DNA from 2 places in the Thiorhodovibrio litoralis genome. Region 1 is predicted to be linked to the other one. Evidence: predicted binding sites of a transcription regulator. Region 1 holds the regulator's gene; the other holds the start of a gene.
The links. The regulator FNR, encoded in region 1, switches genes on or off when oxygen is low (the NO sensors DNR and NnrR bind a similar motif). The targets are predictions, from matches to a motif close to TTGATNTANATCAA.

Region 1 (3,413 bases):
ATTCCCCTGATCGGCGTGGTCGAGCAAGCGCCCGGGGGTGGCGACCAGAATATCAACGCCACGGCGCAACTCGTTGGTTTGTGGTCCAATGCCGACACCGCCAAAAATCTGCAGGGCGCGCAGCGGCAGGAACTGGCCGTAGGCGCGCACGCTCTCGCCAACCTGAGCGGCCAGTTCGCGCGTGGGCGTCAGCACCAGCGCGCGCGGCCTGCGTGAGCGGGGCGCGCCGCGGCCTGAGGAGTCTTGTGTGGTCGGCTGGGAGCTTTCGCTCAGGCGTTGCAACAGCGGCAAGGTGAAGGCGGCCGTCTTGCCGGTGCCGGTCTGGGCGCCGGCCATTACATCGCGACCGTCGAGGACAGCCGGGATGGCCTGACGTTGAATCGGTGTGGGCTGGGTATAGCCTTGCGCTTCGACAGCGCGCAGCAGTTCGGCCGACAGGCCGAGGTCGGAAAATGACATGGAAACTCCTGAAGATATCTGGGTGGCCTACCCAGAATTCAGGCTGGGCCGGTATAGGCGTCGGGGTAATAACGTTGGCGAACTTGTAGTGCCTAAGGTGTGCGATCAACGGGCGGGCGGTAAGGCGGACATCCGTGAGAGCGGGCAGCACCTACCGGAGGGCGCTGCATCTTGGGGTGCACCATACGCGAATAGCGCGGAAAAGCAAGCACAATATTCGCCTGCCCCGATTTCAATCCCGCGTTTCGCGCACGCTGCGCAAGGGCCCCGGCAGTGCCCGCTAGTGCTGGGTTTTCGCCCGTGGGCGCAGCGATGTCGCGCGGCCACTCCTTGGCATCCTCGTGACAATTGGCATTGCAAACTTTTGCCAACGGGACATGAACGGTACTTCACAAGTTCGGAACCTGCACGTATACTCGGGGACCATTCGCTTTGGCGAATACGCAACTCGGGGCCGCGGGAGCGGTCGGACGGGCAAGAGCCAACTGACGACAACGGCTCGGCCCACGCGACCAACCTTGGCAAGAAAGCCTGGGTCGTTTAAGCAGTCCCGGTTTCGTTGTGACATAAACCGCTTATCCCGCAAGACGTAACCATTCAGGAGAGAGACAATGAGAAAGTTTTCAAAAGTGCTTGGCGCTGCAGCAATTGTAGGCGCAGCTGCGTTCTCGATGGGTACCGCGCAGGCTTGGTGGGGTCCCGGTTGGGGTGGCCCTGGCGGCTACAACAACAACGGCTGGGGCGATGGCCTCGGTGACATGTTCGGTGACGGTTATGGCAACATGGACTTCAGCATGTCCGGCGGTGGCGGTGGTCGCGGTTATGGTCGCGGTCGCGGTTACGGCTATGGCCGTGACAACTATGGCTACGGCTACGCCCCCTATGGCTATGGCCAACCCTACGGCGGCGGCTACGGCCCGGGCTATGGCTATGCGCCTCCGGCTCCTTACGGTGCTCCCTATGGCGCGCCGGCTCCTGCCGCTCCGGCAAACAGCGGTGAGTCCAAGTAAGTTGACTTGACCTGCCCTCTCGCGAGCAGACCGCTCGCGAGCTGGCGCTTCAGGCAGTCATTTGCTTGATGCATGAGGCCGCGCCCTGTGGGCGCGGCTTTTTTTTTGCCCGCCATTTTTGACCTGCCAAATGCGCGCACCCGGATGGTTTGGCGCATGCCCTGGCGGCTGATTCGGCGCGTCGATCAGCTCGCGTCTCTTGATCTCCGTCAATGACAGCTGCACAATGGCAAAAAATCGAGACGGAGTGGAGCGCTTTGAGTCAGGAAAAGATTATCTCGTTTGAAAATATCCGGGTGGCTTGTCGCAACTGCTCGCTCAACGCGCTCTGTTTGCCGATGGGTCTGGCGAGCGAGGATGTCGAACGACTGGAGAGCGTGGTCAAGCGCTCGCGCCCTCTGCATCGTGGCGAACACATTTTTCAGGGCGGCGAACGTTTTCAGTCGCTGTTCGTGGTTAAGACCGGATCGGTCAAGACCTATACGCCAAGCCCTGAGGGCGGAGAACAAGTGCTCGGCTTCCACCTGCCGGGCGAGCTAATCGGCCTGGATGCGATCGATCAGGACTTTCACTCTTGCTCGGCACGGGTTCTCGAGACCTCGGCGATTTGCGAAGTTCCCTTCAAGCGGCTTGAGGAACTGGCCGCCACCCTGCCCTCGCTGCAACATCAGCTCTATCGGCTGTTGAGCAAAGAGATCGTCGAGGAATCCGAACTGCTGATGCTGCTTGGCAAACGCAATGCCGAGGAGCGCCTGGCTGCGTTTCTGGTGAGCCTGTCGCAACGACTCGGGAAACGGGGCCTTTCGACAACGGATTTCCACCTGAGCATGTCGCGCCATGAAATCGGCAACTACCTCGGTCTGGCAGTCGAGACCGTCAGCCGGCTCTTTACCCGCTTTCAGGACGAACGCCTGCTGGATGTCGACCGCAAGCATGTTCAAGTTCGCAACATGCCAAGGCTCGAGGATCTCGCCGGCATTGCGCGCAACCAAACAAGCTGTCGCGAAACCAGCTAAAATTTGCGGTTTTTTCTCAGGGTTTTTCGTTATGCACGAGCTTCGCAATCGGCCCTCGCGGTTTCTACCTGCCCTCCCCGGCATCGGGCGACCGGCCATCAGCATCCCGACTGCACTGTTGGCGACCTTGCTGTTGTTCTTCTCCGGCGCTCTGCTGGCATCCGAGTCTGGCGCCGCGCATCTGGATCTGACCACCACCTGGGTCGGCTTCACCTCGCTGCTGATTTTTGTCGTCGCCTATGGCCTGGTGATGACCGAGGAGTTCACCCATCTCCCCAAATCCAAGCCGGTCATGCTAGCGGCGGGCCTCATCTGGCTGCTGGTGGCTTACTACTATTCCACCCACCATGGCTCGTCACATGCGCCGGCCGAAGCGGTGCGGCACAACATCATGGAGTATGGCGAGCTGTTTCTCTTCCTGCTCGCCGCCATGACCTATATCAACACCATGGAGGAGCGCCTCGTCTTCGACGCCTTGCGCTCCTGGCTGCTGCGCATGGGCTTTAGCTACCGCACTTTATTTTGGATGACCGGCTTCATGGCCTTTCTCATCTCGCCGGTGGCGGACAATCTGACCACGGCACTGCTGATGTGCGCGGTGGTGATGGCGGTCGGCGCGGACAATCCGAAGTTTGTCGGCTTGGCTTGCATCAATATCGTCATCGCCGCCAACTCGGGCGGTGCCTTTAGCCCGTTCGGAGACATCACAACCCTGATGGTATGGCAGAAAGGCCTTGTGCCCTTCGCCGAATTCTTCCGCTTGTTCATTCCATCGTTGATCAGCTTTTTGGTGCCGGCCTGGTTCATGCACAAGGAAATTCCCAACATCAAGCCCGCCGCCAGCGACGAGCGCGTGCGCATGAAACGCGGTGCCATCCGCGTTGTGCTGCTGTTCATGGCAACCATCGCCACGGCGGTGAGCTTCCAC
Region 2 (3,413 bases), 2.7 Mb from region 1:
CGGGGCGATGATCAACTGATTCTGTTCAGTGTCCGGGATACAGGCGCGGGTATCGCGGAGCTTGACCTGGATCATCTGTTCGAGCCTTTCGCGCAAGTCGATAACATCTTTACTCGCACCCACGACGGTGTCGGCCTGGGCTTGTCGATCGTGCGTAATCTGCTAAAGCTGATGGGCGGCTCCCTGTGCATTGGCAGCCAGCCGGGTATCGGCACCGAGTTCACGCTCTCCATTCCCTTTGCCCGGGCGGCAGCGCCAGCCAGCACCGCCCCGCAGGCCGACGCCGTGACAGCGGACCCGCTGCAGGGACTGCGGGTGCTGGTCACCGATGACGAGGCGGTCAATCGGCTGGTGGCGAAGAAGCTGCTTGAGAAAGCCGGCTGTCAGATTCATGCCGTCAGTGACGGCTACCAGGCACTCGATGCGCTGCGCGAGCAGCACTTCGACCTGCTGCTGCTCGACGTGCGCATGCCGGGCATGGATGGCATCGCCACCACCGCGGCCATCCGCGCCGGTGAGGCGGGCGAACACAACCGCCTGCTGCCCATCGTCGCCCTGACCGCCCATGCGATGAGCGGTGATCGCGAGCGCTTCCTCGGCGCCGGCATGGATGCCTATGCCGCCAAGCCAATCGATCTCGCGCAGCTGCGCGAAGCCATGGCCGTCGCGCTTGAGGCGCAACCGGGGCACGCCGCTAGCAACAGCTGGTAATCAGAGCGGATGACAAGAGGCTTGCCGTCTCTTACCTATCCGGGAAAATCTGGAATATTCTGACGCGATGTCCCGCCCCATTCGTGCCCAGGTCAATCTTGCGGCAATTCAGCACAACCATCGCCTGGCGCGACAACTCGCCGGTGGCGCCCGTGTCGTGGCGGTCATCAAGGCCAATGCCTACGGGCATGGGGCCGTCACGGTCGCGCGCGCGCTGGCAGCGGAGGCGGATGCCTTTGCCGTCGCCTGCAGCGAGGAGGCGTTGGAGCTGCGCGAGTCGGGCATCCACAATCCAATCCTGCTGCTTGAGGGCATTTTCGACCCCGTCGAGTTGGAGACGCTTGAGCGCCTGGCGCTGATGACGGTGGTGCATGACCAGCGCCAGCTCCAGTGGCTGCTGAACGCCCGCCCGCGCCAGCCGCTGCGGGTCTGGCTGAAGGTCGACACCGGCATGCACCGGCTCGGACTCGCCCCCGAGCAGGCCGTCGCAGCCTATCGCCAGCTTGCCAGTTGCCCGCATGTCGGGGAACTGGTGCTGATGAGCCATTTCGCTCGCGCCGACGAGGCCGATCCGGCACCGACCGACCGGCAGCTCGCGCGCTTCGCATCCTTGTCTGACACGGCCGCCGGACCCCGCAGCCTGGCCAATTCCGCCGCCATTCTCACGCGCCCTGACACCCACGCGGATTGGGTGCGCCCGGGAATCATGCTCTATGGGCTAAGCCCGCTGGAGCAGGGGCATCCGCATGCTGATGCCCTGCAACCGGCCATGTGCTTTGAATCTGAGCTGACTGCGGTGCGCGAGCTGCCTGCGGGTGCAGCCATCGGCTATGGCGGGCGCTTCGTGTGCCAGCGTCCGACTCGCGTCGGCGTGGTCGCGGCCGGCTATGCAGACGGCTATCCGCGCCACGCCCCTGACGGAACGCCTGTCGCCGTCAATGGCCAGCGCACCCGTTTGATCGGCCGCGTCTCAATGGACATGCTTACCGTCGACCTGACCGATCAGCCCCAAGCCAAGCCCGGCGATCCCGTCGAGCTCTGGGGCAACCTGGTCAGCGCCAATGAAGTCGCCGCCGCCAGCGGCACCATCAGCTATGAGCTGCTCACCGGGCTCTCGCGCCGGGTGCCGTTGCGCTACCCCGCAGTGCTCTCTTGATAGCGTCATAGCGGTGCATTAATTGATCCAGATCATGTTTTCGCGATTTTGGCGTCATTACAACATTCACAATATCTAGTGTCTTCTATACTCTGTAACACAATATCTTGTGCCTTAGCCTGAGAGGACGCCTCATGGCGCATTCCCAATCCAGCCTCGCCAGCCTGCCGCGGCGCGTGCTTAAGCGCGACGGGGAGGAAGTGCCATTCGCGTCCGCGCGGATTGAGTCGGCGATCCTGCGCGCCGGGCGCGCGAGCGGGGAGTTTGATGAGCTCGAGGCCGGCCTGCTGACCGCCCAGGTGGTCAAGGTATTGGCGCACCGCTTCGATAACGGGCGCGTTCCGGATATCGAGGACATCCAGGATGTCGTCGAGCAGACTCTGATCAGCGCCAATCATTTCGAGACCGCGCGATCATACATCGTCTATCGCGAGCAGCATCGCAAACTGCGCCACGACCATCGCACCCTGGTCGATGTCGCGGGCTCCATCAATGAATACCTCGACCGCTCCGACTGGCGCGTCTCAGCCAACGCCAACCAGGGCTATTCTCTCGGCGGGCTGATCCTGAACACCTCGGGCAAGATGATCGCCAATTATTGGCTCAGCCACGTCTATACGCCCGAGATCGGCCAGCCGCACCGCGACGGCGATTATCACATCCATGATCTCGACATGCTCTCCGGCTACTGCGCCGGCTGGTCGCTGCGCACCTTGCTCAACGAGGGGCTGAACGGCGTCCCCGGCCGGGTCGAGGCCGGCGCGCCTAAGCACATGTCCTCGGCCATCGGCCAGATCGTCAATTTTCTCGGTACCCTGCAGAACGAATGGGCCGGTGCCCAGGCGTTCTCGAGCTTCGATACCTATCTTGCGCCCTTCGTGCGGGTGGACCAGCTTGACTACAGCCGTGTGCGCCAGTACATCCAGGAGCTGATCTACAACCTGAATGTTCCCTCGCGCTGGGGTACTCAGACACCCTTCACCAATCTCACCTTCGACTGGGTCTGCCCGGAAGATTTGCGCGACCAGGTGCCCCTGATTGGCGGCGTCGAGCAGTCTTTCACCTATGGTGAACTGCAAGCCGAGATGGACATGATCAACCGCGCTTACATCGAGGTGATGACCGCGGGCGATGCGAAGGGCCGAATTTTTACCTTCCCGATTCCGACCTACAACATCACGCCGGATTTTATCTGGGACAGCGAGAATGCCGAGCGGCTGTTTGAGATGACAGCCAAGTACGGGCTGCCCTACTTCCAGAACTTTATCAACTCCGAGCTCACCCCCAACATGGTGCGTTCCATGTGCTGCCGGCTGCAGCTCGACCTGCGCGAGCTGCTCAAGCGCGGCAACGGGCTGTTCGGCTCGGCCGAGCAGACCGGGTCGCTCGGGGTGGTCACCATCAACTGCGCGCGCCTAGGTTATCTGAGCAAGGGCAACGAAGACGATCTGTTCGGGCGCCTGGACCACCTGCTGCAGCTAGCGCGTCATAGCCTTGAGCTCAAGCGAAAGGTTATCCAGCGCCATCTCGATGCCGGGCTCTTCCC

Region 2: Thiosp_RS01750 (ribonucleoside triphosphate reductase) is a predicted target of FNR. The motif match lies at 1,890-1,903, and genes of this name have one in related genera.

What each region holds. Positions count from the first base shown of each region.
Region 1 covers NZ_CP121473.1:3,133,933-3,137,345, forward strand. Annotated here, with positions in the region: gene Thiosp_RS13910 (DEAD/DEAH box helicase) at 1-459, opposite strand, end outside; gene Thiosp_RS13915 (sulfur globule family protein) at 1,071-1,469, shown strand; gene fnr (fumarate/nitrate reduction transcriptional regulator Fnr) at 1,727-2,485, shown strand; gene nhaD (sodium:proton antiporter NhaD) at 2,517-3,413, shown strand, end outside.
Region 2 covers NZ_CP121473.1:369,276-372,688, forward strand. Annotated here, with positions in the region: gene Thiosp_RS01740 (PAS domain S-box protein) at 1-711, shown strand, start outside; gene alr (alanine racemase) at 779-1,867, shown strand; gene Thiosp_RS01750 (ribonucleoside triphosphate reductase) at 2,002-3,413, shown strand, end outside.